DNA from 3 places in the Ensifer sp. SSB1 genome. Region 1 is predicted to be linked to each of the others. Evidence: predicted binding sites of a transcription regulator. Region 1 holds the regulator's gene; each other region holds the start of a gene.
What was found. The regulator PhoB, encoded in region 1, activates phosphate uptake and scavenging genes when phosphate is short. The targets are predictions, from matches to a motif close to TGTCATNNANCTGTCAT.
Positions count from the first base shown of each region.

Region 2: phnF (phosphonate metabolism transcriptional regulator PhnF) is a predicted target of PhoB. The motif match lies at 4,915-4,931, and genes of this name have one in related genera.
Region 3: phnC (phosphonate ABC transporter ATP-binding protein) is a predicted target of PhoB. The motif match lies at 8,146-8,162, and genes of this name have one in related genera.

Region 1 is NZ_JAEPRP010000005.1:17,236-28,172, forward strand. It holds gene I8N66_RS01985 (substrate-binding domain-containing protein) at 1-721, shown strand, start outside; gene pstC (phosphate ABC transporter permease subunit PstC) at 815-2,299, shown strand; gene pstA (phosphate ABC transporter permease PstA) at 2,296-3,618, shown strand; gene pstB (phosphate ABC transporter ATP-binding protein PstB) at 3,632-4,447, shown strand; gene phoU (phosphate signaling complex protein PhoU) at 4,498-5,211, shown strand; gene phoB (phosphate regulon transcriptional regulator PhoB) at 5,464-6,147, shown strand; gene I8N66_RS02015 (GcrA family cell cycle regulator) at 6,217-6,738, opposite strand; gene I8N66_RS02020 (aspartate aminotransferase family protein) at 7,159-8,358, shown strand; gene argF (ornithine carbamoyltransferase) at 8,463-9,380, shown strand; gene I8N66_RS02030 (Hsp33 family molecular chaperone) at 9,671-10,660, shown strand; gene apaG (Co2+/Mg2+ efflux protein ApaG) at 10,745-10,937, opposite strand, start outside.
Region 2 is NZ_JAEPRP010000023.1:1,147-11,072, reverse strand. It holds partial or broken gene I8N66_RS08280 (DapH/DapD/GlmU-related protein) at 1-34, opposite strand, end outside; gene phnL (phosphonate C-P lyase system protein PhnL) at 31-738, opposite strand; gene phnK (phosphonate C-P lyase system protein PhnK) at 741-1,517, opposite strand; gene I8N66_RS08265 (alpha-D-ribose 1-methylphosphonate 5-phosphate C-P-lyase PhnJ) at 1,514-2,392, opposite strand; gene I8N66_RS08260 (hypothetical protein) at 2,389-2,661, opposite strand; gene I8N66_RS08255 (carbon-phosphorus lyase complex subunit PhnI) at 2,658-3,767, opposite strand; gene phnH (phosphonate C-P lyase system protein PhnH) at 3,771-4,379, opposite strand; gene phnG (phosphonate C-P lyase system protein PhnG) at 4,379-4,846, opposite strand; gene phnF (phosphonate metabolism transcriptional regulator PhnF) at 4,955-5,686, shown strand; gene I8N66_RS08235 (selenium-binding family protein) at 5,846-7,240, shown strand; gene I8N66_RS08230 (hypothetical protein) at 7,274-7,900, shown strand; gene I8N66_RS08225 (glutathione S-transferase family protein) at 7,936-8,625, opposite strand; gene I8N66_RS08220 (VOC family protein) at 8,719-9,309, opposite strand; gene I8N66_RS08215 (hypothetical protein) at 9,609-9,926, shown strand, end outside.
Region 3 is NZ_JAEPRP010000019.1:13,902-24,838, reverse strand. It holds gene I8N66_RS07135 (hypothetical protein) at 129-362, opposite strand; gene I8N66_RS07130 (VOC family protein) at 550-993, opposite strand; gene I8N66_RS07125 (Orn/Lys/Arg decarboxylase N-terminal domain-containing protein) at 1,266-3,623, shown strand; gene I8N66_RS07120 (GNAT family N-acetyltransferase) at 3,647-4,207, shown strand; gene phnE (phosphonate ABC transporter, permease protein PhnE) at 4,412-5,275, opposite strand; gene phnE (phosphonate ABC transporter, permease protein PhnE) at 5,272-6,186, opposite strand; gene phnD (phosphonate ABC transporter substrate-binding protein) at 6,263-7,174, opposite strand; gene phnC (phosphonate ABC transporter ATP-binding protein) at 7,231-8,052, opposite strand; gene I8N66_RS07095 (alpha-D-ribose 1-methylphosphonate 5-triphosphate diphosphatase) at 8,315-9,484, opposite strand; gene I8N66_RS07090 (ATP-binding cassette domain-containing protein) at 9,471-10,217, opposite strand; gene I8N66_RS07085 (ATP-binding cassette domain-containing protein) at 10,233-10,937, opposite strand, start outside.

The sequences.
Region 1 (10,937 bases):
GGAAGTCAAGATCGGCTATGACGGCATCGTCTTCGCGACCGACGCCGCCAATGCCGACCTCGCCCTGAAGCCTGTCGATCTCTACAAGGCCCTGGCTTCCGAAGTCGTCGTCGACGGCAAGATCGTTGCCAACCCCTACAAGAAGTGGTCGGAAGTCAACTCCGCGCTTCCGGACGTAGAAATCGCGGCCTTCATTCCGGGCGAAAAGCACGGCACCCGCGAAGTCTTCGAAGAGAAGATCCTGGCTGCAGGCTGCAAGGAAGCTGGCGCCGTTGACGTCATCAAGGCTGCCGTTGCCGATGAAAAGCAGCAGCACAGCAAGTGCGTCGCAGTTCGCAAGGACGGTCTGGCTGTCGACATCGACGGCGACTACACCGAAACGCTCGCCCGTATCGCCGCCAACAAGAACGGCATCGGCGTCTTCGGCCTGTCCTTCTATGAAAACAACGCCGACAAGCTGAAGGTTGCAACCGTCAACGGCATCGTGCCGTCGACCGAAACGATCGCTTCCGGTGAATATCCGGTTTCCCGCCCGCTGTTCTTCTACGTCAAGAAGGCACATCTCGGCGTTATCCCGGGCCTCAAGGAATATGTTGAGTTCTTCATCAACGACCAGATGATCGGCCCGGACAGCCCGCTCGCCGAATACGGCCTGGTTGCTGCTCCGGACGCTGAGCGCGAAGAAATCCGCAAGGCTTTCGAAGCCGGCAACATGCTCTGATAATGACAAGCCCCGGCGCGGTTTTTCGCGCCGGGGCATGCCTCCATTCGATTTGCCGGCGGCCATGACGGGCGATGCCGGGGAGACGTGCCGATGAGTACTTCGCTCCTTCTTTTGTTAATTGTTGTTATTGGTTTCATTGCTTATTTTGCCGGTCGTGCGCGTTCGCTTGCGCTCTCCGGTGGCAAGCTCTCCAACCTTCATTCCTTGCCGGGCTATCACGGCAGCTACGTCGCCATCTGGGCGATGCTGCCGGCGGCGCTCGTCCTCGGCGCGTGGCTGATTGCTGCTCCCGTCTATATCGACGGAAGCACGCGGGCGGCCCTGCCGGATACCGTCCAGAGCCAGGGCGCAGCGGCCGTCCAGCTCGCGCTTGGTCAGGTCAAATCCGTCGCCGGCGGCTTGCTGCGCTTGAGCGGCGAGGAACTTGCGGCGCTCCAAGGCGGTACCGCCAATCTTCGCTCGACGCTCGCATCCAAGGGTGTCGCCCTTGCCGGCGAAGGCGAGCCCTACATGGTCACCGTCGCCCAGCACTTCAATGCGCTGACCGCGGCCAACCGCTGGCTGATGACCGCGGTCGTTCTGTTGATCGCGATTGCCGGCGGCATCTATGCCATTCGCAACGTCGCCACCCGCTTCCGGGCGCGCAACCAGGTTGAGCGGGTCATTCTCGGCTCGCTGATCGTTGCCTCGTCCATTGCCATCCTGACGACGGTCGGTATCGTCGCGTCGATGCTGTCGGAAGCCGGCCGTTTCTTCACCATGGTCTCGCCGTTCGAGTTCTTCTTCGGCACGGTCTGGGATCCGCGCTTCGCTGCTGCCGGCAGTGGAGGGGCCTCCGGTCAGTTCGGCCTGATCCCGCTTCTCGCCGGCACGCTCTACATCGCCTTCGTCGCCATGCTCTTCGCCGTGCCGATCGGCCTCTTTGCGGCGATCTACATGGCGGAATATGCAAGCCCGCGCCTGCGCTCCACCGCAAAGCCGCTGCTCGAAGTGCTCGCCGGCATTCCGACCATCGTCTACGGTTTCTTTGCGCTGGTGACGGTTGGCCCGTTCCTTCGCGATATATCCGCCCAGATGAACGGCCTGATGACCGGCAACTACCAGAACTTCATCCAGGCACAGAGCGTGCTGACGGCCGGCATCGTCATGGGCATCATGCTGATCCCCTTCGTGTCGTCTCTGTCGGACGACATCATCACCCAGGTGCCGCGTGCCCTGCGTGACGGCTCGCTCGGCCTTGGCGCCACCCGTTCGGAAACGGTCAAGAAGGTCATCCTTCCAGCCGCCCTCCCGGGCATTGTCGGCGCGCTGCTTCTGACCGCCTCGCGCGCCGTCGGCGAAACGATGATCGTGGTGCTGGCGGCCGGTGTGGCGGCCCGCATGCAGATCAATCCGTTTGAACCGATGACGACGGTGACCGTGAAGATCGTCAACCAGCTGACAGGCGACCTCGAGTTCACCTCGCCGCAGACGCTGGTGGCCTTCGCGCTGGGCATCACGCTCTTCGTCATCACGCTCGGCCTCAACATTTACGCGCTCTACATCGTGCGCAAATACCGGGAACAGTACGAATGACCGACATCGCTTCCCCGACCGTCCGGATCTCCGCCCGTCCCGCCTCGGCAAAGCGCGATATCGGCATCAAGCGTCGCTATGCCGCCGAACGCCGGTTCCGTGCCTACGGCATCGCCGCAATCAGCACCGGCCTCTTTTTCCTGGCGCTGCTGCTGTGGACCGTCATTTCCAACGGCTACACCGCGTTCCAGCAGACGACGATCACGCTGCCGATCGAGTTCACGGAAAAGGTCATCGACCCCAACGGCGAACGCACGACCGACAGCAAGGTTCTGATGACTGCCAACTATCCGCTGCTGGTGCGCGACGCGCTCGTCAAGCAGCTCGGCATCGACGCGACCAAGCGTCCGCTCGTCAAGCAGGCGACCGACATGGTCTCTGCGAGCTCCCGTACGCTGCTGCGCGATATGGTCGTGGCTGATCCATCCATCATCGGCAAGACCGTTCCGGTCACGCTCCTGGCTGAAGCCAATATCGACTCCGCCAACAAGGGTCAGATCGACCTCAAGGTCGACGAGAGCAAGCGCAAGGTCAAGGACCAGCAGGTCACCTGGATGAACGAGCTTGCAAGCGCCGGCATCCTGAAGAAGAGCTTCAACACCGGCATCTTCACCTTCGGCGCCTCCAGCCGTCCTGAAGCGGCAGGCGTCGGCGTTGCTGCCCTCGGCTCGTTCTACATGATGCTGATCGTGCTCGTGCTGTCGCTGCCGATCGGCGTCGCCGCCTCGATCTATCTCGAAGAGTTCGCGCCGAAGAACCGGCTTACCGACCTGATCGAGGTTAACATCAACAACCTCGCGGCAGTTCCGTCGATCGTCTACGGTCTGCTGGGCCTCGCCGTCTTCATCAACTTTGCCGGCATGCCGCGCTCGGCAGCTGTCGTCGGCGGTTTCGTGCTGACGCTGATGACCCTGCCGACGATCATCATCGCCACCCGCGCGGCCTTGAAGGCGGTTCCCCCGTCGATCCGCTCGGCGGCACTCGGCCTCGGTGCCTCGAAGATGCAGACCATCTTCCACCACGTGCTGCCGCTGGCAATGCCGGGCATTCTGACCGGCACCATCATCGGTCTCGCCCATGCGCTTGGCGAAACCGCGCCGCTGCTCCTGATCGGCATGGTCGCCTTCGTGGTCGATTTCCCCGGTTCGCCGATGGAACCGTCGACCGCGCTGCCGGTGCAGATCTACATGTGGGCCAACGAGGCGGAACGCGCCTTCGTCGAGCGCACCTCTGGCGCGATCATCATCCTTCTCATCTTCCTCGTCGTCATGAACCTTGGCGCCATTCTGTTGCGACGTCGCTTTGAGCGCCGTTGGTAGTGAGGTAATTACTATGAACATCATGTCAGAAGCAGCCGTCGAGAAGGCCTTGGATCAGAAAATGAACACTGTGCCCTACAAGATGATCGGCAAGGATGTGTCGGTCTATTACGGCGAGAAGCGCGCGCTTTTCGACGTCAACCTCAACATCCGGGAAAACACGGTGACGGCGCTGATCGGCCCGTCCGGTTGCGGCAAGTCGACCTTCCTGCGCACGCTGAACCGCATGAACGACACCATCGAGAACTGCCGCGTCACCGGCAGGATCACGCTCGATGAGGACGACATCTACGATCCGACCATCGACGTCGTTGAACTGCGCGCTCGCGTCGGCATGGTCTTCCAGAAGCCGAACCCGTTCCCGAAGTCGATCTACGACAACGTGGCCTACGGTCCGCGTATCCATGGACTTGCCCGCACCAAGGCGGATTTCGACGAGATCGTCGAGACTAGCCTGCAGAAGGCCGGTCTGTGGAACGAGGTCAAGGACCGCCTGCAGGAGCCCGGCACCGGGCTTTCCGGTGGTCAGCAGCAGCGCCTCTGCATCGCCCGTGCCGTCGCCGTCAGCCCCGAAGTCATCCTGATGGACGAGCCCTGCTCGGCGCTTGACCCGATCGCGACCGCCAAGGTCGAAGAACTCATTCACGAACTGCGCACGAACTTCACGATCGTCATCGTGACCCACTCGATGCAGCAGGCCGCCCGCGTTTCGCAGCGCACCGCCATGTTCCACCTCGGCAATCTCGTCGAGGAGAACGACACCGACAAGATGTTCACCAATCCGGATGACCAGCGCACCCAGGATTACATCATGGGCCGCTTCGGCTGAGGCCGCATAAGGCTGCAACAGTAACTGGAAAGCGCCTGTAAGGATCGACGATCATGTCCATGCATATCATGTCCGCCTATGACGAAGAACTGAAGTACCTGACGCGCCGCATCTCGGAGATGGGCGGTCTCGCAGAGCAGATGGTCGCCGAATCCGTTCGCGCCCTGGTCAATTCCGACCTGGCTCTCGCGCAGAAGGTGATCTCGGACGACACCGTCCTCGACGATGCCGAGCGCCAGATCGGCGAGAAGGCGATCGTCACGATCGCCAAGCGCCAGCCGGTCGCCGCCGACCTTCGCGAGATCATGGGGTCGATCCGCATCGCCTCCGATCTGGAGCGTGTCGGCGACCTCGGCAAGAACACCGCCAAGCGCGTGATCGCGGTTGCCGGTTCCGGCATCCCGCGCAAGCTCGCCCGCGGTCTCGAGCACCTCGCCGAGCTCGCGCTGGTGCAGCTCAAGGAAGTGCTCGACGTGTATGCCTCGCGCTCGCCGGAAAAGGCCAACAGCATCCGTGAGCGCGACGAGGAGATCGATGCGATCTACACCTCGCTGTTCCGCGAATTGCTGACCTACATGATGGAAGATCCGCGCAACATCACGCCCTGCACACATCTTCTGTTCTGCGCCAAGAACATCGAGCGTATCGGTGACCACGCGACCAACATCGCCGAGACGATCTACTACATGGCTACGGGTGCCCAGCCGGAAGGCGAGCGTCCGAAGGATGACAACACGTCGACGTTGGGCTCGGTCAACGACTAGGTTAGAGCGGGATGCGAGGGGAGTTACATATACACTTCCCCATCCCTTCTAGCGCCGAACGCGCGTTCGCAATGCATGCCCCATGAATATCATCCGGTCGCGGCTTCGGTCGCGGCCCCGAATTCCTGTATCTGAAGCACGCGGCTTTCGCACCGCCTTTGAAAACGGCGGTTGTGCTCCAGATTTAGAGTGTCTGAGCGCCGGTCGGTCCACTGGACCCGCACGGCGCTCACGGTAAGGAGTGGTTACCTGATGTTGCCAAAAATCGCCGTGGTCGAGGACGAAGAGGCGCTGAGCGTCCTGCTGCGTTACAATCTGGAAGCGGAAGGCTTCGACGTCGATACGATCCTCAGGGGTGACGAGGCAGAGATCCGGCTTCAGGAACGTCTGCCCGATCTCCTCATCCTCGACTGGATGCTGCCTGGCGTCTCCGGCATCGAGCTGTGCCGTCGGCTGCGCCAACGCCCGGAAACGGAGCGACTGCCGATCATCATGCTGACGGCGCGCGGCGAAGAGAGCGAGCGCGTTCGTGGTCTGGCGACCGGGGCAGACGACTATGTGGTCAAGCCGTTCTCGACGCCGGAGCTGATGGCTCGCGTCAAGGCGATGCTGCGCCGGGCGAAGCCTGAAGTGCTCTCGACGTTGCTGCGCTGCGGCGATATCGAGCTCGACCGGGAAACCCATCGCGTTCATCGCCGTAGCCGCGAAGTTCGCCTGGGGCCGACGGAGTTCCGCCTGCTGGAGTTCCTGATGTCCTCTCCGGGCCGCGTCTTCTCGCGCTCGCAGCTCCTGGACGGCGTCTGGGGCCATGACATCTATGTCGATGAGCGTACCGTCGACGTCCATGTCGGCCGCCTGCGCAAGGCGTTGAACTTCTCGACCATGCCCGACGTCATTCGCACGGTCCGCGGCGCCGGATACTCGCTCGAAAGCTGAGAATGGCAAATTGAAGCCAATAAAAAAGGGGCCGATCGGCCCCTTTTCCTTTTGTTCCCGCGCGGCGCCTTAGCGCATCCGTCGACGCTCGGCCGAGGGCTGGTAAGCAAGCCGTGCATGGAAGCTGCAATAGGGCGACGACTCCGGCGAGTCATTGCCGCAGAAGTGAAACTCTTCCTTCAGCGGGTCGCCGATCGGCCACTTGCAGGTGCGCTCGGTGAGCTGGGTCAGCTCGAGGCGGCGCGACATCGGCACGACCACGTCGGTGCTGATGCTGAAATCCTGCTCGGCCACGAGATCGACTTCGATCTCTTCCTTGAGAACCGTGGCGCCGGACGGACGGGCAACGGTGCGGGTCGCAACGCGCGCGGCGTAGTTCGGTGCGCGCGGGGCCGAGGTCGGCCGCTTCGGACGGGCCGCAGCGGTGGTGCTGCCGCCAGCCTTGGCGCGTCCCGGGAGGCTCAGGCGATGAACCTTGCCGATGACAGCGTTACGGCTGACACCGCCGAGCTGTGCCGCGATCTGGCTAGCGCTCAGGCCCTCGGACCAAAGCTTCTTCAGTTTCTCCACCCGCTCGTCAGTCCAGTTCATCTCTGCACTCTCCGTTCTCAGCGTTGGGGATGGCAGAATCCCTCACCGCACCCCGGCTGAACCCCGAGGTTGCAAACGCGATAACTCTTTTGGTGACTAGGTCCGCCGCATGCGTCTAGTAATTGAATGTTAACGTACTGACCGTCGGACTCCGTGGCAAGAGTCCGGGGAATCGAGCCGAATCGAATTCGTAGTTTTCCCCAACTTGCTCGATCAGCGTTGCATTTTTGCAAGCCCTTCCGACTGATTTTTTCGCCGCAGGGAAACGGGCCTTGTCATCGCGCTGCAAGGCTTGGTTTTGTTGACATTGCAGTGCGAAATGGGAATAGTGCCTGCGCCGCCGCAAGGCGGCATTTTTGGTTTTTATCGGGCCGCACGAAGCCGCGGGATCGATGTCGACTGGAGTAAGGAGAGCCTCGCATGACTGCAACCACGCCGCTTTATGACACCTACATGCGCGCGCCGTTGCGTTTCGAGCGAGGAGAGGGCGTCTGGCTGATTGCCGAAGATGGCTCGCGCTACCTCGACTTCGCTGCCGGCGTTGCCGTGAACTCGCTTGGTCATGCGCATCCGCACCTCGTCGAGGCACTGAAGGCGCAGGCCGAGAAGGTCTGGCACCTTTCCAACCTGTACGAGGTTCCTGGCCAGGAAAGCCTTGGGCGTCGCCTGGCGGCCGTCACCTTTGCCGATCGGGTCTTCTTCACCAATTCCGGTGCGGAAGCGCTGGAATGCGCGATCAAGACGGCGCGGCGCTATCACTTCGCCAAGGGGCAGCCCGAGAAGTTTCACGTCATCACCTTCGAGGGTGCCTTCCACGGCCGCACGATCGCGACGATCGCCGCCGGCGGCCAACAGAAATACATCGAAGGTTTCGGGCCGAAGGCGCCGGGGTTCTACCAGGTTCCGTTTGGTGACATCGCAGCCGTCAAGAATGCGATCACCGAGGAGACCGCTGCGATCCTGATCGAACCGATCCAGGGCGAGGGCGGCATCCGTCCGGCGACCAAGGAGTTCATGCAGGAATTGCGCGCGCTCTGCGACGAGTTCGGCCTGCTCCTGATCCTTGACGAGGTTCAGACCGGCGTCGGCCGTACCGGCAAGCTGTTCGCCCATGAATGGTCGGGTATCCGCCCGGATATCATGGCCGTGGCCAAGGGCATCGGCGGCGGTTTCCCGCTCGGCGCTTGCCTTGCGACGGAAGAAGCGGCTGCCGGCATGGTGGCTGGCACGCATGGCTCCACCTATGGCGGCAACCCGTTGGCCATGGCCGTCGGCAACGCCGTGCTCGACGTCATCCTCGCGGACGGTTTCCTCGGCCATGTGCGGGATGTCGCGCTCGTGTTCCGCCAGGGCCTTGCCTCGCTGAAGGACCGCTTCCCGGATGTCATTGAGGACATCCGCGGCGATGGCCTGATGCTGGGCATCAAGGTGAAGGGTCCCTCGGCCGATCTCCTGAAGGAAATCCGCGCCGAGAAGCTCCTGGCCGTACCGGCCGGCGACAACGTATTGCGCCTGCTGCCGCCGCTGACGGTGACGGCGGAGGAAGCGCGCGAGGGTCTCGCACGCATCGAGCGCGCTGCCGAGGCAGTGCGCAAGGCCGGCGGCAACGCTGCCGCTTAACGGATAGGACCGACGCCGACACAGGGTGTTAGAATGATCTTCGTGCGTTCACGCGGAATGCGTGGCGCACCAGGGATCGATTTTTCAGACAGGAACCGAGTACGATGGCAGGCACCAGACATTTTCTCGATCTTTCGGCCATGACGGCCGCCGATCTCCGGACGATCATTGACGATGCCCGCGTCCGAAAGGCGGCGACCAAGGCAGGAACCGCCGAGAAGCCGCTCGCCGGCAAGATGCTGGCGATGATCTTCGAAAAGCCGTCGACCCGTACACGCGTCTCCTTTGACGTTGGCATGCGCCAGCTGGGCGGCGAGACCCTGTTTCTTTCGGGCACCGAAATGCAGCTCGGCCGCGCCGAGACGATCGGCGACACCGCCAAGGTCCTGTCGCGCTATGTCGACGCGATCATGATCCGCACCACCGACCATCGTCGTCTTCTGGAGCTCGCCGAGCATGCGACAGTGCCTGTTATCAACGGCCTGACCGACGATACGCATCCTTGCCAGATCATGGCCGATATCATGACCTTCGAAGAGCATCGCGGATCGGTGAAGGGCAAGACGATCGCCTGGACCGGTGACGGCAACAATGTGCTGCACTCGCTGATCGAAGGCTCCGCCCGTTTCGGCTATCGCATGAACATGGCTGTGCCGCTCGGTTCCGAGCCGCAGGACAAGATCCTGAACTGGGCTCGTAACAACGGCGGCGAGATCCTGCTGTGTCATGATGCCGAGCAGGCTGTCGCCAATGCCAACTGCGTCGTTACCGACACCTGGGTGTCGATGAACCAGGAACACCGCGCCCGCGGTCACAACGTCTTCCAGCCCTATCAGGTCAACGAGGAGCTGATGAAGCGTGCGGCCTCCGATGCGCTGTTCATGCACTGCCTTCCGGCGCACCGCGGCGAAGAGGTAACCGACGAGGTGATCGATGGCCCGCAGTCTGTGGTCTTCGATGAGGCCGAAAACCGTCTGCATGCGCAGAAGTCGATCATCGCCTGGTGCATGGGCCTCGTCTAAGCGGCTCGCAGGGATGAGCGCTGCGCGGCCGGCCGATGGGGCAGCGCTTTGCTAGGCGCGTGGGCGGCTATTGACATTGCGGCTGCTCGACACGATCTAGGCGGCAAGCGGGGCGCTCCTGGCAACAGTGAAGCGCTGACTGCCATGGGTGGTGTGCGGCGCAATGGCGAACGGCACATGCCCGGTGGACAATCCGTTCATCGCGGGATCAATTGAGACAGCGGGCACGTTGCGCCGAGGGATAGGAATGTCCCTGGCGCAACGCAGTTGGCTGATGCAAGGAGCAAGACATGACTGACATGACGCCAGGGCTTGGTGAGTTCGACTTCGCCGGTGACGATCACGTCGTGCCTTTCCAGGTGGAAGGCCTCGATGTGCGTGGCCGTGCCGTACAGCTCGGCCCGATGCTCGACGCTATTTTGGAGCGCCACAATTATCCGCTGCCGGTCGCGCGGCTTGTTGCCGAGACCGTCGTTCTCACGGTTCTGCTCGGCACGTCGCTGAAGTTTGAAGGCAAGCTGATCGTCCAGACAAAAGGCGACGGTCCAGTCGATCTGGTGGTTGCGGATTTCTCGACGCCCGACCGTGTGCGTGCCTATGCCCGCTATGATGCCGACGCGCTGGCCGTTGCCGAGAAGGATGGTCGCACCCGCTCGCATGAGCTGCTCGGAAAGGGCGTGCTCGCCTTTACCATAGACCAGGGCGCTCACACTCAGCGCTACCAGGGCATCGTCGCGCTGGACGGCGCCACGCTGGAAGAAATCGCCGGCGTTTATTTCCGCCAGTCGGAGCAGATTCCGACGAAGGTCCGGCTCGGTGTTGCTGAACTGCTCGACCGTGACGAAAACGGCAAGCCGCGCCACCGTTGGCGTGCCGGCGGCATGGTCGCCCAGTTCCTGCCGGAAGCGCCTGAGCGCATGCGCCAGCCCGACCTGTCCGGCGGCGACGGCGATGATGGCGAAAACGTCTTCGAGGATGACGATCTCTGGGCGGAAGCCAAGGTGATGGTCGAAACGATCGATGCCGACGAGCTGACGGACCCGATGGTCGGAACCGAACGGCTGCTCTACCGGCTGTTCCACGAACGCGGCGTTCGCGTCTATGAGCCGCAGGCGGTCTTTGACCGTTGCAGCTGCTCGCGCGAGAAGCTTCGTTCCGTGCTCGCCAATCTGGAAGCGGACGATCTCGAAAGCACCCTCGAGGATGGTGTTGTGAAGGTGACTTGCGAGTTCTGCTCCACCACCTACCGTTTCGAAGCAAGCGAAGTGCGTCCGCAGTAGCGGGCGCCTCCGGTCATTTGGCCGGGGTCGCTATTTGAGGGGCGCAATTCCGGACGGACAAGCGCCTCACACTTAATCCTGGAATTAGTTCAGGGTGCGCACGAGCCCGGGTGAATCGAGCGAGAAGGCGGGAATGGCCACGTTGAAGGTCTCTCCGCCTTCCGCTTCCATGCTGTAGTGGCCGAACATCACGCCCGACGGCGTATCCAGCGGGCAGCCCGACGAATATTCATAGGTGTCGCCGGGATTGAGCAGCGGCTGTTCGCCGATCACGCCG
Region 2 (9,926 bases), on a different contig from region 1:
GGATGAAGGGCTCGAGCCCGAGCTTCTGGCTCATGCGGCGGCCTTTCGCGGTGAGAAGGCCGAGACATCGAGGATGCGGTCGGCAACGGCATCGCGCACTTCCTCGTCATGGAAGATGCCGATCAGTGCCGTACCTTTGGCCTTCTTCTCGGCAATCAGCTCGACCACGACCGCCCGGTTCTTCGCGTCGAGCGAAGCGGTCGGCTCGTCGAGCAACAGGATCTTGTGCTCGGTGATGAAGCCGCGGGCGATGTTGACGCGCTGCTGCTCGCCGCCGGAGAAGGTCGCCGGCGGCAGGCCCCAGAGTTCGCGCGGCAGGTTCAGCTTGCTCAGGAGTTCGGCTGCGCGTGTGCGGGCTTCCTCGATCGGCGTACCGCGGGCCTGCAGCGGCTCGGCGACGATGTCGAGGGAGGAGACGCGCGGCACGACTCGCAGGAACTGGCTGACATAGCCAAGCGTCGTGCGCCGGACTTCGAGCACGGTGCGCGGCTCGGCGGTTGCGAGATTCACGAGTTTGCCGTCGTGATCCATCAGGATCTGGCCTTCGTCCACGCCATAATTGCCGTAGAGCATTTTCAGGATCGAGCTCTTGCCGACACCGGAGGGGCCGCCGAGAACGACGCATTCGCCGGCCTTCACCGAGAAGGAGACGTTGGCGACGACCGGCCGGCGGACGCCGTCGCGCAGGTGCATGGTGAAGCTTTTTGCGACTTCGGAAACAACGAGAGGAGTTGCCATGATTACACCTGCAGGATCGAGGAGACGAGGAGCTGGGTATAGGGCTCGCGCGGATCGTCGAGCACGCGGTCGGTCAGGCCCTGTTCGATGACGGCGCCGTCCTTCATCACCATCATGCGGTGCGAGAGAAGGCGGGCGACGGCGAGATCGTGGGTGACGATGATGGCGGCAAGGCCAAGGTCATGCACGAGGCCACGCACCAGATCGAGCAGGCGCGCCTGAACCGAAACGTCGAGGCCGCCGGTCGGCTCGTCCATGAAGACGAGGCGCGGGGAGGTGACGAGGTTGCGGGCGATCTGCAGGCGCTGACGCATGCCGCCCGAGAAGGCGCGCGGCTGGTCGTCGATGCGGTCGACGCCGATCTCCACCCGCTCCAGCCAGTCGCTGGCGGTGGCGCGGATATTGCCATAATGGCGATCGCCGACGGCCATCAGCCGTTCGCCGACATTGGCGCCGGCCGAAACCGTCATGCGCAGGCCATCGGCCGGGTTCTGGTGCACGAAGCCCCAGTCGGTGCGCATCAGGAACCGGCGCTCGGCCTCGCCCATGCGGGCGAGATCGCGGTACTGGCCGTCGCGCATGTGGTATTCGACGATGCCGGAGGTCGGCATCAGGCGGGTCGAGAGGCACGACAAAAGCGTCGTCTTGCCCGAGCCGGATTCACCGACGATGGCGAGCACTTCGCCGGCATAGAGCTCGAAGGAGACGTTGCGGCAGCCGATGCGGCTTCCGTAGAACTTCGAGACGTCGTTCACTTTCAGAAGCGGGAGCGTACTCATTCTGCGGCCTCCTTTCGGGCGAGCATGTGACCTGCATGGCCGCAGGCGCGGCGGTCTTCGCAATGATCGGTGTCGGAGCAGACGAACATGCGCCCGCCCTTGTCGTCGAGGATCACCTCGTCGAGATAGACGTCCTCGGCGCCGCAGAGGGCGCAGGGCTTATCGAAGCTCTGGATCTCGAAGGGATGGTCGTCGAAGTCGAGGCTGACCACTTCGGTATAGGGCGGCACGGCGTAGATCCGCTTTTCGCGGCCGGCGCCGAAGAGCTGCAGCGCTTCCGACATGTGCATCTTCGGATTGTCGAACTTCGGCGTCGGCGACGGGTCCATCACGTAGCGGCCCTCGACCTTGACCGGATAAGCATAAGTCGTTGCGATGTGGCCGTTGCGGGCGATGTCCTCGTAGAGCTTCACATGCATCAGCCCGTATTCCTCGAGCGCATGCATCTTGCGCGTTTCGGTCTCGCGCGGCTCGAGGAAGCGCAGTGGTTCCGGGATCGGCACCTGGTAGACGAGCGTCTGTCCCTCGGAGAGCTTTTCCTCCGGAATGCGGTGGCGCGTCTGGATGATCGTCGCCTCCTTCGTCCGGGTGGTGACGGCGACATCGGCGACCTTCTGGAAGAAGGCGCGGATCGAGACCGCGTTGGTGGTGTCGTCTGCGCCCTGGTCGATGACCTTCAAGACGTCCTGCGGCCCGAGGATCGAGGCCGTCACCTGGACGCCGCCCGTGCCCCAGCCATAGGGCATCGGCATTTCGCGCGAGGCAAAAGGCACCTGATAGCCGGGAATAGCGATCGCCTTCAGGATTGCCCGGCGGATCATGCGCTTCGTCTGTTCGTCCAGGTAGGCGAAATTATAGGTAGCAAGGTCGTTCATCGCCGATTACCCTTGAGTGTGTCGACCGCGGATGGGGCCGGGATTTGAGCGAGATTTTCGTCTGGGTGGTTGGGATCTTTGTGCTGTGCTCTGCGGTTGCCGGCCTGTTCGGCATAGCCCGTCGGCCACGGCGCGAACTGGATAGCAGAGCGCGCAAGAACGACGGATCCGGAGATGCCGGGTTCGCCCCCGCCGCTGACGGTGGCGATTGCGGCGGCGGAGATGGTGGCGGCGATTGAACCGCTGGGGCTGGCGGTATGCCCGATCATTCGGCCGCCTCCCGCTGTTCCTTCGCCGTGTCGCCGGCATTGGCCGACTCGTAGGCGCGCCGCATACGGCGGACGAGGTCGAGTTCGGCCTGGAAGTCGACATAGTGCGGCAGCTTCAGATGCTCGACGAAGCCGGTCGCCTGGACGTTGTCGGCATGCGAAATGACGAATTCCTGATCCTGGGCGGGTGCGACGATGTCCTCGTTGAACTCGTCGGTCCTGAGCGCCCGGTCGACCAGCGACATCGACATCGCCTTGCGTTCGCTCTGGCCGAAGACGAGGCCGTAGCCGCGGGTGAACTGCGGCGGCTGCTTGGCAGAGCCCTTGAACTGGTTGACCATCTGGCATTCGGTGACGCGGATCGAACCGAGTGAGACGGCAAAGCCGAGTTCGGGCAGGTCGAGTTCGACCTCCACTTCGCCGATGCGGACTTCGCCGACGAAGGGATGAGTGCGGCCGTAGCCACGCTGGGTGGAGTAGGCGAGCGCCAGCAGGAAGCCTTCGTCGCCGCGGGCGAGCGCCTGCAGGCGGAGGTCCCGGGCCATCGGGAACTCCATCGGCTCGCGGGTGAGGTCGCCCATGACATGGCCCTCGGGCATCTGGCCGTCACCCTCGATCAGGCCTTCGCCGTCGAGAATGTCGGAAACGCGCATAACGGGTTCGCCGGGCTCCTTGACCGCCGGCTCCTTGACGGTTTCTTCGGAGATCAGGGAGGGATCGAGCAGGCGGTGGGTGTAGTCGAAGGTAGGGCCGAGCAATTGGCCGCCGGGCAGATCCTTGTAGGTCGCCGAAACGCGGCGCTCGACCTTCATGTTGGCGGTGTCGACCGGCTCGGAATAGCCGAAGCGCGGCAGCGTCGTGCGATAGGCGCGCAGGATGAAAATCGCTTCGATCATGTCGCCGCGGGCCTGGCGAACGGCAAGGGCTGCGAGCGCGCGATCATAGAGCGAGGCTTCCGCCATCACCCGGTCGACGGCAAGGCCCAGCTGTTCGACCACCTGATCGATGGTGATCGAGGGAAGATTGCGGTCACCGCGACGGCGGTCGGCGAGAAGGCGGTGCGCATTGGCAATGGCGGCTTCCCCGCCCTTGACGGCTACATACATGGGTCACGCCTCCTTGAGCGAAAGACGGGTTGTGCGTGGTAGGCAGACAAGCTTGTCGCCGGCGGTCAGCACGAGATCGACGCCGCGCGGAAAGATCGCGCGATTGGCGGTCCAGAATTCGAGAAAGACGTCCGGCAGGCCCTTCACGGCAAGTTCCGTCTGGTCCTTGATGCCGGGACCCTTGGCGACGAATGCCTGGCCGCCGGTCAGCGCCTCGACTTCGATGACGAGCGTCGTCGAACGATCCGGATATTCCTGCGTGCCGAGCGAGAACTGGTCGAAGCCCGGGAAGGCAGCGGCCTTTTCGATGAAGGCGAAGCGGGCTTCGGTTTTGCTGGTGGTGACCGCAGCACCCGTATGGAAGGCGATCCACTGCGGAACCGCCGACTTGCCGAGCGCCGGCGTCAGCCAGACGGGCGTATCATGGTCGCAGAGCGTGAGGGCAACCGCGCCAGCGGCCGCACCGAGTGGAGCAGGCGGTGTGCTCGTCGAAGCGAGGCGCTTGGTCGTGCCCGGACGGGCGAAGCCGTCCATCAGGTCGCGAAAGACGGATTGGGCAGCAAAGACCGGATCGGCAAAGGCGCCGGCGTAAATCTGCGATTGGCTGGCCATCAGTCGTCTCCCCGGACCATGGTGAAAAAGTCGACGCGGGTTGCCGCAGTCTCTTCCGCCTTGCGGCGTTCTTCCTGCGCGAGCCGTTCGGCAACGCAGCCAAGCAGAGCCTCGACGCCGACCTTGTCGCCGTCACGCTGGGACAATGCGTCGAAGATCGCTGCGAGCCGTGCGCGCTGCCGATCCGTGCCGAGCATCTGGCCGTGGCCGATTTCGCCGGTCGAAAGGCGGATGGTGGCGCGCGAGACTGTCGCCTCGCCGAGATTGAAGGGATCGCCGCTACCGCCGATGCGGCCACGGACCATGACGAGACCGGTTTCCGGACCGCGGACCGGATGAACCTCCGGCTTGTCGGCCAGCGCTTCCCAGGCGGCGGTGAGCTCGTCGAGGGTTGCGCGGGCGAGCAGCCCCATGGCCTTCTTGCGCGCCGGATCCGGCGGACTTTCCTGTTTCAGCTTCGCATCCATCATTTTCACCTCAAATGTCTATTGATCTAGACAACTGTACATCTTATACTTTTCCATAACGTCCGCAAATGACAGGCTTGTGACATGCCAATGCGAAAAGACCCGGCAATGCGAAAAGTGGTGGAGCGCCAGACCGGCGTCGCTTTGTGGCGGCAGATCGCCGACCGGATCCGCCTGGCAATCAGCAATGGCGACTATGACGCGACCGGCATGGTGCCGCCGGAAACGGTGCTTGCCGGTGAGTTCGGCGTCAACCGGCACACGGTCAGAAGCGCGCTGGCGGCGCTTGCCGAAGAGGGGCTGGTGCGCGCGGTCCAGGGGCGCGGCACGATGATCGAGCGCAAGGAAAGGGTGAGCTATCCGATCTCGAAGCGCACGCGATTCTCACAGGGTCTCGGCCAGCAGGTGAAGGAAATCGGCTCGCGGCTGCTCGGCCACACGGAGTTGCTGGCAACGGGCGAAGTGGCGAGCGCGCTTGCCATCAGGCCCGGTGATCCGGTGATCGAACTCAGGACCGTCAGCAGCGGCGATGGCCGACCGCTCTCGGTATCCTCGAGCTATTATCCTGCGCATCGCTTCCCGCGCATGGCCGAGGAATTCGAACGGCTGCACTCCGTCACCAAGGCCTTTGCAGCCCACGGCCTGAATGATTATGTACGCGCCTCGACGGAGATCGTCGCCCGCCATGCCGATGCCGAGGAGCTTTCGATGCTGAAGCTCTCCCCTGGCGCAATCGTGCTCGAGGCGCAATCGCTCAACGCCGATCTCGACGGCAAACCGATCGAATACTCGCGCACCCGTTTTGCCGCTGACCGGATGAAGCTGCGGATCGAGACATAGGATAGCGCCGTCAGCTGCCACAGCAACAACGCCACACCCGGTTTCAAGCGCTCGATCGGGCAAATATGGCGGCTAGGCCGCATTTCCGACGCGTTTTTGCCGCATCACCAGAGCCTGCATCAGGATCCGCGCATTGGGAATTCTCCGGGGAGAATGGAAATGGCGACGTGGCGACCCGATCCTTCCTTTTATCCATCACCGCGCATGGCGGCCAAGGCCCCAAAGGAAACCGTCGCCTATGTTGCGGCGTTCGATCCTGAACGAAGGCGGCCGGATGCAATCGCGGTTGTCGACGTCGATCCGGCGTCATCAACCTATTCGCAGATCGTCGGGCAGGTCGAGATGCCGAACGTTGGCGACGAACTGCATCACTTCGGCTGGAATGCGTGCTCGTCCTGCCTTTGCCCGAATGCACCGCATCCGCATGTCGAGCGCCGCTATCTGGTCGTGCCGGGGCTGAGGTCCTCGCGGCTGCACATCATCGACACCAAGCCGGACCCGCACAATCCGAAGATTGTCCGCGTGATCGAACCCTCGGAGATCGCCGAGAAGGCAAATTACTCGCGGCTGCACACTACCCATTGCGGGCCCGAGGGCATTTATGTCAACGCGCTTGCCGATCGCGACGGCAAGGCGCCAGGCGGCATCTTCCTCTTGGACCATCAGAGTTTCGACGTGCTCGGGCAATGGGAAATGGATAGGGGGCCGCAGAAGCTCGCCTATGATTTCTGGTGGCATCTCGGCCACGACACCATGATCACCAGCGAATGGGGTACGCCGGATACCTTCGAGAACGGGCTGGTTCCGGAGGTGCTGCTCGGCTCGAAATATGGCCGCCGCCTGCATTTCTGGGACCTGCACAAGCGCAAGCACCTGCAGGAGATCGATTTCGGCGAGGAACACCAGCTCGTTTTCGAACTGCGCCCGGCGCACGACCCGACCAAGGCCTATGGTTTCGTCGGCTGTGTCATCAGCCTGAAGGACCTCTCGGCATCGATCTGGACCTGGTATCGCGAAGGCGAACGCTGGGCGGTCAAGAAGGTGATCGAGATCCCGGCGGAACCTGCCGATCCGGATCTGCTGCCACCCGTCCTCAAAGGCTTCAGCGCCGTTGCGCCGCTCGTCACAGACATCGATCTCTCGATGGACGACCGCTTCCTCTACGTGTCCTGCTGGGGCACCGGCGACATGATCCAGTACGACGTTTCCGACCCCTTCGCCCCGAAGGAAACGGGCCGGGTGCGGATCGGCGGCATCGTTTCGCGCGCGAGCCACCCGAAGGCGACGAATGGCGCCCTGAACGGCGGGCCGCAAATGGTCGAGGTCAGCCGGGACGGCAAGCGGGTCTATTTCACAAATTCGCTCTACGGCGCCATCGATCCGCAGTTCTATCCCGATGGCATCGACGGCTGGATGGTCAAACTCGATGTCGCCGACGGCGGCGGCATAGGATTCGACGAGAAATTTTTCGTCGACTGGCCGAAAGGCCATCGCCCGCACCAGGTTCGCCTCGAAGGCGGAGACTGCTCTTCCGATTCCTATTGCTATCCCTAAGGGAGGGGCGGCCGTGCGATGCCGTCCGGGCGAATGACGACGATCTGGCCGTGGCTTTCGATTGTTGCCCTCGGCGCCTTTCACGGCATCAATCCGGCGATGGGCTGGCTGTTTGCGGTTGCGCTCGGGCTTCACCGCCAGAGCCGCCGGATCGTCTGGTTGTCGCTTGCGCCGATCGCGGTGGGGCACACCGTCTCGGCCGGCCTGACGCTGGCGGTTGTCGTCCTGTTCGGGGCAGTGCTGGAGCCGCTCCATTTCAGGCTGGTCGCGGCGCTGCTCATTCTCAGTGTCGCCGCCTATGGCGCGCTCTACGGACACCGCCATCGGGTGAGGGTCGGCATGCGGGTCGGCATGGCCGGTCTCGGCCTCTGGTCGTTCCTGATGGCGACGAGCCATGGGGCGGGCCTGATGCTGGTGCCGGCGGTCCTCAACCTTTGCGTGGCGGATCGCCCTGGCGATCTTGCAATCTCAGGCTCGCTTCCGGTCGCGTTCGCCGCCGTCGCGGTTCATGGCGCAGCAATGCTGGCCGTCGTCGCGGTGGTGGCGATCGCCGTCTTCGAGTGGCTTGGCCTTGCGGTGCTCCGCTCGACATGGATCAACTTCGATCGCCTGTGGACGGTGGCGCTCGGCGCAACCGGCATCGTGCTCCTGGTTCAATGAGGAAATGGCCGCAGATGGAGCCCGCATAGGCCCGTCTAGTTTTGCCCCTTCACGTAACTGATGTAGCCGCGCACATCGGCGGCCGGCCCGGTGTAGGCGTCGCCAAGTGTCTCCTCCATATTCGTGACATAGGTCCTCGCCCAACCCGGCAATGGGTAGTCGATCGCTGCCAGGAATTCGAGCGTTGCCGCCAGCCGGATGTCGGCGATGGAGGGCTTGGCCCCGCCGATGAAGGGTTTGTCGCCGATATAGAAGGTGCGAAAGACGTCAAGCGGCTCGGCAAGCGCCTCGACTGCTGCGCGGCGCGCCTTCTCCTTCGTCTCGGCGTCCGCGTCGCTGCAACCAACTTCGCCCGGATAGAGCGGGAAGTTCAAAACCGGATAGGTGGCCCGGGCGAGGTAGGGATAGAAGGTGCCTATCAGATAGAACATGGCGCTGTCGATCATGGCGCGGGCCTCGGGGGCCTTCGGGTAGAACTGGTCGAGCCCGTGCTTGTTGCAGAGGTACTGCATGATCGCGCAGCTCTCCCACAGTGCGCCTTTGGGCAGGTCCGCAGTCTCCATCATCGGCGTGAGATGCGAAGGCGCTTTCGCCAGATACTCGGCCGTGCGCGTCTGGCCGTAGACATCCTGCTCGTTGAAATCGAGCTTGGCTGCCCTCAGGAAGACGCGCGCCGTCATGTTGTTGACGCTGGGCTTGATCACGTTGAGCTTGATTGCAGACATGTCACTCCTCCCTTTGCCCGCGATTCTGCGGTTCCGGCTCGCTCGCCGGCCCGGTCGCGTGCGTTGAACGACAGGCGGTGGACCACCAAGGGCCTATCGCGACCGATAAGGATCCTTCGGCTCCCGGTCGGGCGACAGCGTCGGCCGGGTACGCTCGACCAGCGCCTCGATGGCGTCGGCCAGGTGCACCTCGGCGATGTTGTAGTCGCCGCGAGCGACCCTGACTTTGTGTGCCTCCATCAGGACCTCGGCGTGGCTGTGGCCGGGCGGCGGCTCGAAGCGATAGGAGGCAAGTTCGACTAGCAGCCCGAGCGGATCCTCGAAATAGATCGAATCCATGAAGCCGCGATCCTTGACGCCACTGTGCCGGATGTTTCGCTCGTCGAGCCGCTCCACCGCCTGGGTAAACGTCGCGCGCGAAACGGCAAAGGCGATGTGGTGTACGCAGCCGATATCCGTCGGCGTGCGCTCGGGGTCGGGCTTGCGGTTCTCGTCGGTGAAGATGGTAATCAGCCGGCCATCGCCCGGGTCAAAATAGAGGTGGCTTTCGCTTGCCCGGTCGAGATTCGGCTGCTCGAAGATGAAGGGCATGCCAAGAAGCCCCTCCCAGAAATCGATCGACGTCTGTCGGTCGGCGCCGACGAGCGTGATGTGATGAACCCCTTGCGATTGCAGCTTTCGCATCAAAGGCCTCCCTCATGAAGCGGAGGACGGCGGATGAAACGGTATCTGGTTTCACCCTTTCCGCTCCACTCGATTGTCGTCCGTCGTGGCAAGAAGGCAAGCGCCAATGCAGGGGGAAATCGGCCCTGGGAAGCGATAGGCAGGCATCCATATCTCGGCTATTCCATCTGGGTTGCTGTCGATGTATCGTGCAATCAGTGCATGTACGAGCAGTGCCCTATGGCGGTCTCAAAGACGGTTAGCGACGATCAGGGAGTTGAGGCGTGAAGTTTCTCTGCAGGGTCGGCATGGCCGGCCTAATGTTCCTCGCGCTTGCAGTGGCCGCGCAGGCGGATGGCCATGCCTTTGCCGGGCAATGGCGACAACTGACGTCGACGGCCGGGGACTGCGGCAAGTGCTATATCGGTTTTGTCAGACACGGCGACCTGCTGACCGTCACGAGCAACACGGGCTGGCAGGCCGTCGTGAAGATTGAAGGGTTCGCCGACGTGGAGCTTGCGGTCGGCAAGGGGCGGTGGATGCCGACGGTTTCCGGCATCTACGGCGGGAAGCCTTTCAGTATCCAGTTCGTTCGCCGCGGCGAGCGGTTGCAGATGCACATGGTGGCCTCGCAAGCA
Region 3 (10,937 bases), on a different contig from region 1:
GAAACACCTTCGGCCCAAAGTCGCTTGTTCTTTGGGCCGAAAGCTTGCGTTGCCAAAACGTTATGTCGGGTCCTTGAGGGGCTGCCGTCAGCGGCCCTACTGCGGGATGTCTGGAACCCTGGAAGACTTCACGCAGCTGAGAATTTCACCGTCACGCCGCGCTGCCGGAAATATGCCTGCATCAACTTCCGTCCGGAACGATTGTTCTGAACGAGCTTGGTCGGGTCAAATACAGCCTCTTTCAAGCCCGCCCGCATCAATGCTGCCTTGAGGGTCGCGATATGCACATCGATGTCGGCATTGTCTGCCTGAAGCGATTCGTAAATGCGATCTGTTGCCTCTGCTACGGTCGGTTCGCTCACTCTAAACTCCTGTCGCTGTCTTGCTGGCGCTTACCACACATTTCGGCTTGGCCCTATTTGGTGAACTTTCCCGCGTCAATCGGGTGACGGCAGAATGCGCTGCCGGAAGTGTGCATCGAGGCCATCGAGCAGCCTCTCTCCGGTCGCCCGATACCTTTGTGTTGGGTTCGATAACCACTTCGCGCCATCAACTGCCATGAGGTGTTTGCTCAAGCTCAAGCACGTTTCCCTCTGGATCGCGCGCATAAGCGATCAGATACGGTCTGTCCGGAGTCCCGAAATCCGTAATTTGGCCGATCTGCGCCCCGCCAGCCTGGATGATTTTCGAAAGCGCGTCACGAATATCTTCCATCTGGAACGACAAGTGTCCGAAACCGGGTTCATTGACCCTTGGCTGGTCACGATGATGGGTGACCGTATGCTCATGAATCTCCAGAAAAGGGTGTTCCAGTCCGGAGAATCTCAACCAGATTGTACGTATCTCGGAGTTTGAAAGCCCGTTTCCTCGCGACACCTTTTCACCGGACAACATCTTGGGTGCGCGAAGCAAATCGCATTTCATGACGTCCATGTAGAAGGTTGCGAGCGCTTCCGCATCGCGGGCTACCAGGTTGATGTGAGCAAGCTTCATGGCGTTCGGCATCCTCGTCTCTGGGCAAGAATATCGCTTGGTTGAGGGCTATGAAAGGAGCCTCCTCTGGGCAGAAAGCCGGCCAGCGCCTCAAGAAGAGGCGCGAAACCACCTGCATCGTCCCAACCCGGGGGCGAAATACCTTCAAGCTGCCGATCACGCAGGCGGCGATCGTTCTGCAGCGCAAAGATCCCGGATTAGGAGGGCCACCGTCACAACATCGTCACGAAACGCACGAACAACTCGCTTCCGTGTAAATGGCGGAGGCTCAGATGGATTACTTCAGACGCTTCACCTTTTTGTTCGCGACACCAGCCTTCGATAACGAGGATCTCGAAGGGGCCCGGTATAAGCAGATCGTCGAGGAGATCGAGCGGTCCGGTTTCGAGGTGGTCCGTGCGCGTAATCTCGAAGACGCCGAAATCGCCGTCCAGACGGATGCAGCCATCGGCTGCATGATGGTCGACTGGGGCAAGAAGGGCATGGAAGGCAAGACGGCCTCCCTCATCAATCTGATGCGCCGGCGCGGTCTCGAATTCCCGATCATTCTCCTGATAAGGCGCAAGCGCTTCGAGGACGTGCCCGTCGAAGTGCTCGATTTCATCGACGGCTATGTCTTCCTGTCCGAGGAGACCCCTGCCTTCATCGCGAAAAACCTCATCAGTCGCCTCAAGCAATATGCCGAGACGATGAAGACACCATTCTTTGGCGCGCTGGTGGATTACGCCGAGGAAGGCAACCAGCTCTGGACCTGCCCCGGCCACAACGGCGGCGTTTTCTATAGCCGCAGCCCGGTCGGCCGCGTGTTCATGGAGCATCTGGGCGAAGCGGTTTTCCGCGACGATCTCGACAACTCCGTGCTCGATCTCGGCGATCTCCTGACCCATGAAGGTCCAGCCCTTGCCGCCCAGAAGGAAGCCGCCAAGATTTTCGGCGCGGAGAAGACCTACTTCGTCCTCAACGGCACCTCGACCTCCAACAAGGTCGCTCTCTCCGCCCTCGTCACCGATGGCGATCTGGTGCTCTTCGACCGTAACAATCACAAGGCGGCCCATCACGGCGCCCTGATGATCTCGGGCGGTATCCCGGTCTATGTGCCGACAGCCAGAAACGCCCATGGTCTGATCGGTCCGATGGATTTCGGCGCCTTGAACGAAGAGACGCTACGGGAGCGCATCCGCACCCATCCGCTGGTCAAGGACCCGGATGCCTGGCAGAAGCCGCGCCCGTTTCGGGTAGCGGTGGTTGAGCAGTGCACCTATGACGGCACGATCCACAATGCCGAGATGATCCTGAAGGCCATCGGGCATCTGTGCGACTATATCCTGTTCGACGAAGCCTGGGCGGGCTTCATGAAGTTTCATCCGCTCTATGCCGGACGTTTTGCCATGGGTCTTGGCGAACTCGGACCCGAGGCGCCGGGCATCATCGCCACGCAATCCACGCACAAGCAGCTTGCAAGCTTTTCCCAGGCGTCGCAGATCCACATGAAGGATCGGCACATCAGCGGCCAGAAGCGCCGGGTCGAACACCGGCGCTTCAATGAAAGTTTCATGCAGCACGCTTCGACCTCGCCCTTCTATCCCCTCTTCGCTTCCCTTGACGTCGGAGCGCAGATGATGAAGGGCCGTTCTGGCGAGGTTCTATGGGACGATACGATCCGGCTCGGCATCGAACTCCGCAAGAAGATACGGACAGTGCGCCGGGAGTTCGAGGAAAAGGAACGTCGGCCAGAGCGCCGCTGGTTCTTCGAGCCCTTCGTGCCGGACCGTGTGGCCATGCCGGATGTGGCAAGCCCTGGAGCGGTACACGACGTGCCGTGGGAGAGCGTCGCCACCGATCAGCTCGCCACCAATCCGGCCTTCTGGCACCTCACCCCAGGGGCTGCGTGGCACGGCTTTTCCGACATGGCGCCGGGCTTCGCGATGACCGACCCCAACAAGCTTACGCTGCTCACTCCCGGGTTTGACAGGGCAACCGGCAAATATGCTGAGCACGGCATTCCGGCGCCGATCGTCGCGCAATACCTGCGCGAGAACCGGATCGTCGCGGAAAAGAACGACCTGAATTCCCTGCTTTTCCTGCTCACGCCCGGCGTCGAGGCAAGCAAGGCCGGCACGTTGATCAGCGGCCTTGTCGCTTTCAAGAAGCTACACGACGACAATGCGCTTCTCGAAGAGGCAATCCCGGAGTTCTATCGACGCCGACCCGGTCGTTACGCCGGCGTGCGCCTGCGGGACCTGTGCGGCGACATGCATCGCTTCTTCCGCGACGCCAATGTCAGCGCGCTGCAGGCCAAGCAGTTTTCTGAGGCACACCTGCCGGATATCGCTCTTTCGCCCCACGACGCCGCACGCTGCCTTGTGCGCAACGATGTGGACTTTCTGCCGATCGACGCCATCGCCGGGCGGATCGCAACGACGCCTTTCGTCGTCTATCCGCCTGGGATCGCGACCATCGTGCCGGGAGAGCGGCTGACCGAGCGCGCGCAGCCGATGATCGACTACCTCAAGATGTTCGAAGCCTGTTTCAACGCGTTTCCCGGCTTTGACGTCGAGATTCAGGGCCTCTACCGTCAAACCGACTCATCGGGCCGCATACGACTTCATACCTATGTGGTCGCCGAATAGGATCGAGGAGCTTCGGATCCCTTATGCCGCAGGATGAAACAATCGTCATTCGCCCGTCGCGGGAAAGCGACGTCGATGCCATGCTGGCCATCTATCGCCGGCACATCCGTCGCGGCATCGAGGAAGGTGTAGATGAAGGCGACACGCCGCAACCCGACGACCTGCGCGAGCGGCGGAAGAACTTGAAGAGCCGCCGCTTCCCGCATCTTGTCGCAACCAAGGACGACGCAGTGGTCGGCTACGCCTACGTCGTTCTGTTTCGCAAGCGACCAGCCTACCGCTACACCGTCAAGCACTCGATCTATGTTCATCACGAGCATCACGGCCAAGGCGTCGGCCGCCTGCTCCTGCGCGGCCTCATCGACGCCTGTGCCGCGGCAGGCTTTCGCCAGATGATCGGCTATATCGACGCCGACAATGTCGCCTCGCTCACCCTGCATGAGCGATTCAATTTCGTGCGCGTCGGCCTGCTGCCCGGGATCGCCTACCGCTACGGACGCTGGGCCGACAGCGTCATGGTTCAGCGTTCGCTCGGCACAGGCTCGACGACGCCGCCACCTCCCCCGCCCCTCTCCACGCGTTGACGATTCTGGGACCGGTGGTCGGCGTCCCCGCAGACCGGCGGAGATCCCGTTGGGGCGACCAGGAGTCACCGCGCCGGAAATCGGGACGCAACCTGCCGGTCTTAACGAATGCCTGATCGTTCCAACGGCTTTGGTTCAGGAGACGTCAATGCGAGCGTCGTATTTCGCCGGCGGCAAGCGTTGCCATGCGGACAACGCGTTCCTTCACCGCCCCGCAGCGCCCAGCCGACGCCGCAGTGACGCGGAGGCGAGGTCGATCAGATAGACCATGGCCACGATCAGGAAAATGATCGACCAGGCCTCTGGCCAGCGAAAGGCATGCATGCGGTCAGCGAGAAGGAAACCGATGCCGCCCGCACCGACGACGCCGAGAATGGTGCCCGAGCGAACGTTGGATTCGAAATTGTAGAGAATGATCGAGAGGATGACCGGCAGGGCTTGCGGCACGATCCCGTAGCGGATCGCCTGCATGGTGCTGCCACCGCTGGCCTTCACACCATCGACCGGCTTTCGTGACGTATTCTCGATTGCTTCGGCAAACAGCTTGGCAAACGTGCCGATCTCAGAGACCGCGATCGCGAGGATACCGGCCAGCGGACCGAGCCCGAAGGCACGAATGAACACCAGCGCCAGGATGATCTGCTCGACCGCACGCAGTGCATCGAATCCCCGGCGGGAAAACAGCCGCAGCCAACCGAACGGCATGATGTTCTTTGCGCCGAGCAGCGCGAGCGGCAGCGAAACGGCAGCGCCAAGCAAGGTGCCAAGGAATGCCATCACGATCGTCTGGCCAAGCCCCTCCAGCACCTCGTTCCACTCCACCCAGGTCGTCCAGACGTGTGGGGGGAACATGAAGGCAATAATGCCGCCGAGCCGCGATAGCCCTTCTGCAAACCGGGCTGGCGTCGCATCGAAAGCAACCGCGCTAAAGGCGAACGGGATCAACAGCGAGACAACGATGATCCAGGGCGCAAGGCGGCGGATGAGCGGCCGTTCGAATGCGCCACGCAACCGAGCTTTGGCGTCCTTGACCATGTTCGTTTCGAGAGGAAGGTCCGCGTCGCTCATGCCCAATGCTCCGTGATGCCGATGATGCGGTGACGCAGGCGTTCGCTCAGGAAATCGATAACGGTCACACTGACCAGGATGATGACGAACAGCGCCGAAAGGTCCGTGTATTCCTGCAGCGACATGGCCGTGCGGATCTCCTGACCAAGACCGCCAGCGCCGACATACCCGATGATCGACGATGAGCGGACATTGATCTCGAAGCGCAGGAGCGTGTAGCTGATGACGTTCGGAATGACCTGCGGCACGGCGCCGTATCGCATTTGCTGCAACCAGCTTCCGCCGGAGGCCTTGATGCCATCGAGCGGGCGCATGTCTATATTCTCGTTGACCTCGCAATAGAGCTTGCCCAGCGAACCGCATGCATGCAGGCCGATGGCAAGCACCCCTGCAAGCGGGCCAACCCCGAAGCAAAAGACGAAGATCAACGCCCAGACCAGTTCAGGCACGGTCCGGATGATCTCGAGATAGCGGCGGACGGCGATCGACAGCCATCCGGCCGGGCTCAGGTTACGAGCGGCAAGAAAACTCAGAACGAAGCCGCCGCAGACGCCCAGAACGGTGGCAGCATAGGCGATCAGGATCGTCTCCCAGAGCAACGCGAGCCAGGTTTTCCAGCGCCAGAACCATTCTGCAAGATCCGCACCAAGCGTCGAGAACCGCAAGGTCGGGATGGTTTTTTCCAGGTATTCCCCCAGCCGCGGCAAGCCGGCCCAGAGCTTCAACATCGCCACCCGCTCGCCCGAGGGCAAGGTGACGTCGGTGAAGGCGAAGAACCCGCCCAGGTAAGCCGAAACCACCACAAGGGCAGTGAACACCAGCGTCGAGGCAAGTTGAACCCGCCGCGCGCTTCTCCGCACCTCGCGATATTCGGTCTCGAAATTTCGGATTGAAGGGGAGAGATCGCTCATGCGCTTGACCAATAATGCTCTATCAAGAAAGGCAGCACCGGAGCCTTCCGGTGCCGCCTCGTATCATCGGCAGTGATCAGCCCTGGCGGCGCTGCTTGCGCAGCCAGTCGCGCATTTCGACGATCCACTGATAGCGATCGTGGCTGACTTCGATGTAGCCGTCGGCGGTCTCGTCGCCGGAGGTGATCTCCTTGTAGACGGCCGGGTCGTTCTTAGGCAGCTCACGCAGAGCGGTCTTGACGGCCTCGATCAGGTCGGCCGGCAGGTTCTTGCGTGCCGTTACCGGACCGTTGGTGATCTCCGGGGACTTCCAGATGTTGCAGATCTCGCCGGCCGGGATCATTCCCTTGGTCACCATGCGCTGCGGAATGCCGCTCTTCTCGGTATTGATGTAGGTCGCGGTCGCGTCAAACTGCTTGTTGAAGACGCCCATTACACCGGTTTCATGCGCGCCGGAGAAAGGCACGGCCGAAAAATAGGTGGTCGGATCGATGCCCTCCTTTACGAGGTTGAAATAGGGAACTGCGTAGCCGGAGGTCGAGTCCGGATCGGCAAAGGCCAGAACCTTTCCCTTCAGGTCAGCGAGCGACTTATAGCCAGAATCACAGCGCACGCTGATGACGGAGTAATACCCGCTGGCGCCTTCCTTATCGACCTGAGCCAGGATCGGTTCGACGCCGCCCTTGGTTTCGGTGTAGGCTGCTGCATAGGCCGACGAACCCAGGTTTGCGAATTCGATCTGGTCGGCGGCGAGCGCCTGGACCACGCCATCATAACTGCCGGCCGTAAAGATCTCGACCTTCACGCCGAGCTGCTTTTCAAGATAGGCCGTAAAGCCCTTGTAACGGGCGACACGATCCTTTTCATTTTCCGCTGACGTGATGCCGTAGCGGATGGTCTTGTATTGCTGTTTCCATTCCTGCGCATGCGCGGAACCCGAAAGCGCAAACACGGCCGTTGCGGCCATCGTCATGAGGACGTTCTTCATCATAGTTCTCCGGGGATGGATCACGGCTCGGCGCCATTGCCGAAGCCGAGGGGAAATCAGGCCACCGCCATCTGCTTCTCATGCTGATCGGCAAGGGAAGGAATGGCGGTCGATGTCACGGCTTCATCGATCGCGGAATCGGCATCGTCGAAACCGTAAACGGCGTTGAGGCGTTCGCGCGTCAGATCGTGCGGCCGTCCCTCGAACACGACGCGGCCGGCCTTCATCGCAATAATGCGGTCGCAGTAGGCGCGGGCCGTGTCGAGTGTGTGCAGGTTGACGAGAACGGTGATCCCGTCCTCCCGATTGACCTTCCGTAACGCTTCCATGACGCGGGTGGCGTTGGCCGGATCGAGGGACGCGATCGGCTCGTCGGCCAGCATGATCTCCGGCCGCTGCACGAGCGCCTTCGCGATCGCCACGCGCTGCTGCTGGCCGCCTGACAGAGTGCCGGCCTTCTGGAAAGCCTGCGACAAGAGGTCGAGGCGATCAAGCGCCTGCACGGCCATCGCCTTCTCTTCCTCTGTAAACCGCTTGATGATCGTCGATACGACGCCCTGATGGGCCACTCGACCAATCAGCACGTTGGTCAGCACGTCCATGCGCTCTACCAGATTGAACTGCTGGAAGATCATCGCGCACGACGCTCGCCAAAGACGGAGGTCACGCCCTTTAAGCTTCGTGATATCGCGACCCCCAAACAGGATCTTGCCGTTCGTGGGTTCCACCAGCCTGTTGATCAGTCGAAGCAGCGTTGATTTTCCTGCTCCGCTTCGCCCGATCACCCCGACCATCTGACCGGGTTCGATCGTCACGGTCACGTCGTCGACTGCATTCAGCTGCCCGAAAGACTTCTTCAGCGAGTACAGTTCCAGCATCTTCTTCACCCAAAAATGAAGTAATCACTTCGTCCAGTGCGAAAGCGCGAAATATCGCGCCTTTCTTCTGATTGTCTTCAATACAGAAAGCACATGACAAATGTATTATAGCGTCTATTTTTTTGGAAAATGATTTTATACAACTCAACAATCATCCGATACATTCAAATGAATTTCGGTATTATTAGAATTTCATCCCGAAACAAAAAGCCGGGCATACTTGCCCGGCTTCCCTGAAACTTGCAGATGATCCTGTGGCCGATCACGCGGCCGCTTTGGCTCCCACCGTCACCGCGCCGTCCGACCACACCTTCCGGCCACCGCAGATGGTCGCACGAAGCCTCGGCATCCTGCCGCGTTCCGCAATGACCAAGTCTGCCCTCAGCCCCTCGCAAATGTGGCCACGATCCGTCATTCCGAGCGCGGCGGCAGGGTTGGCACTGGCAAGCGCTACGGACGCAGGCAATCCCCCCTCGCCCATCTCGCCAAGCGCCAGAACCGCGGGCAAGATCGCCGACGGGTGGTAGTCGCTGGCGAGAATGTCCAGCACACCGGCCGCGAAGGCCTCGCGGGCCGAGAGGTTGCCGGAGTAGGAAAGTCCGCGCAAGGCATTCGGAGCTCCCATCGCCGTCGCGAGGCCGCGCCGCCGCGCTTCGGCCGCGACTTCCAGCGTGATCGGGAATTCACTGATCGCCGCACCGAGACCGTGCAAAAGCGCCACCTTTTCCAAGGTGTCGTCATCGTGAGAGGCAACGACGACGCCCCGCGCACGTGCCAGTTCGGCCAGACCGCTGACGACATGCATGGCATCGCCGTGCGTCTCCCGTTCGGCAATGCGCTGTTTGACCATTTCGACGGCCGTGGCGTAGTCGATCTTCTTGGTCTTGGCCATGTTGCGGGTGTGGATTTCAAGGTCGCGGTATTGGCCCTGCCCGGGTGTATGGTCCATCAACGAGATCAGTCCGAGAGAGCCGCTATCCATCAGCTTTTCGGCAACGGCGACCGCCGATGGAAATGTGACTTCGAAGCGGGCATGAACCCGATGGTCGACGAGCAGCTCGCTGCGCATCGAAGCCAGCGCCTCGATGATGGCAATGGTGTTCTCCAGCGAACGGACGTGGCCGTAAGTCGCTGGAGTGAAGGCCAGCGCCGCGTAAGCCGTGGTAATGCCGTTGGCCGCGAGCTTCTTGTCGAGGTCATAGATACCGAGTTCGAGCGGCATGCGGACGTTGGCGCGCGGCTCAACCTCCTTCTCGATCATGTCACCATGAATATCGATAAACCCGGGCAGCAAAAGCCGCCCTTCCCCGTCGATATCCGCATTGGCCACCGGCCTTTCGTGGATTTCGGCAATCACCCCATCTTCGATCCTCAACGAACCCCGTTCGATGACACGGTCCCTGAGAACGATCTCGAAGTCACTCAGCCACATCGTCTGCCTCATCTGCAATCCTGATCGTTTCCAAATGTATTTCCCGATCGATCAGACCGGCGACATCTTCCGGATGATGGAAGACCCCGATCATCGCCACGCCCGCGGCCTTGAGTTCAGTCAGCCGCTCGACGAGCGCGCGTCGGGCCGTGCGGTCGAGGGAAGCGGTCGGCTCATCCAGCAGCAAAAGCCGTTGCGGCAGGATCAGCGCCCTCGCAAGGTTCACCTTCTGCTGTTCGCCGCCCGAAAATGTCGAGGGATAGGCTGGCCAGAGCTGCGGCTTCACCCCGAATGCGGCGAGCCAGCGGCGGGCTTCCGCCAGTGCTTCTGCATGCGACGTCCCGGCAAGCCGCAACGGTTCAGCCACCAGCTCCTCCGCCGCAACGCGCGGTCGGGCATTGAGAAACTGCGTGACGAAGCCGATTTCCCGACGGCGAAGAAGCGCCACGTCGACGTCTGCGGCCGACGCAAGGTCAATGACGCCTTCCTTCGTGTGATAGTAGGCGTGCCCCGCGCGCGGCAGGTAGGACCGATAGAGCGTGCGAAGCAGTGTAGACTTGCCAGCCCCGTTTTCGCCCTTCAGCAGAATGAACTCGCCTTCGCCGAGCTCGAAGGCGATCTGTTCGAAGGCAAAAAGGGTGCGCTTCAGATGATGCATCTGGAAGTGCTTCGACAGGCCCTCGACGCGAAGTACAGGAGCCGGCGTCGGCGTGGCGGACGTATGGATATTCATCTTCTAATCCCCCACTCAAAGCTTCGCGTGGACGAGTTGCTGTGTGTAGGCGTGCTGCGGATCCTGAAAAATCTGGTCAGCAAGCCCCTGTTCCACAACCTCGCCCCGGCGCATCACCATAACGCGGTCCGCCATTGTCCGTATGACACCCAGGTCGTGCGAGACGAGAACCATGGTGATGGCCCGGTCGCGCTGCAGCTTCTTGAGTGTATCGAGAACGAGTGCCTGGATGCTGACATCGAGGCCCGTAGTCGGTTCATCGAGAAGCAACAGTGCCGGTTCGAGCGCGATCGCCTTTGCAAGCTGAACGCGCTGCTGCATCCCGCCGGAAAGCTCGACGGGACGCGCATCCATGCGCGCCAGCGGGAACTCGGATGCTTCCAGCGCTTCCCTGGCGCGGGCCCGAAGGGCTGCAAAGTTGCGCTCCCCGGCAATCAGCAGCCGCTCGGCGACATTGCCGCTGCTGCTGTTGCTCATCAGCAGTCCGAGATGCGGGTTTTGATAGACGATACCGATATGGAGCGCCCGCAGTATCCGCCGCTGGAAACGATCGAGGCAAAAGAGGTTGCCGTCATCACGACCTGGCAACGCCAGATGATAGGTGCCTTGGTCGGGCGTATCTTCAAGGTTCATCATGCGCAGCAACGTCGATTTCCCTGAACCGGATTCACCGACGATGCCAAGCACCTCACCCGGATAGACCGCGACATCGACGTCGAC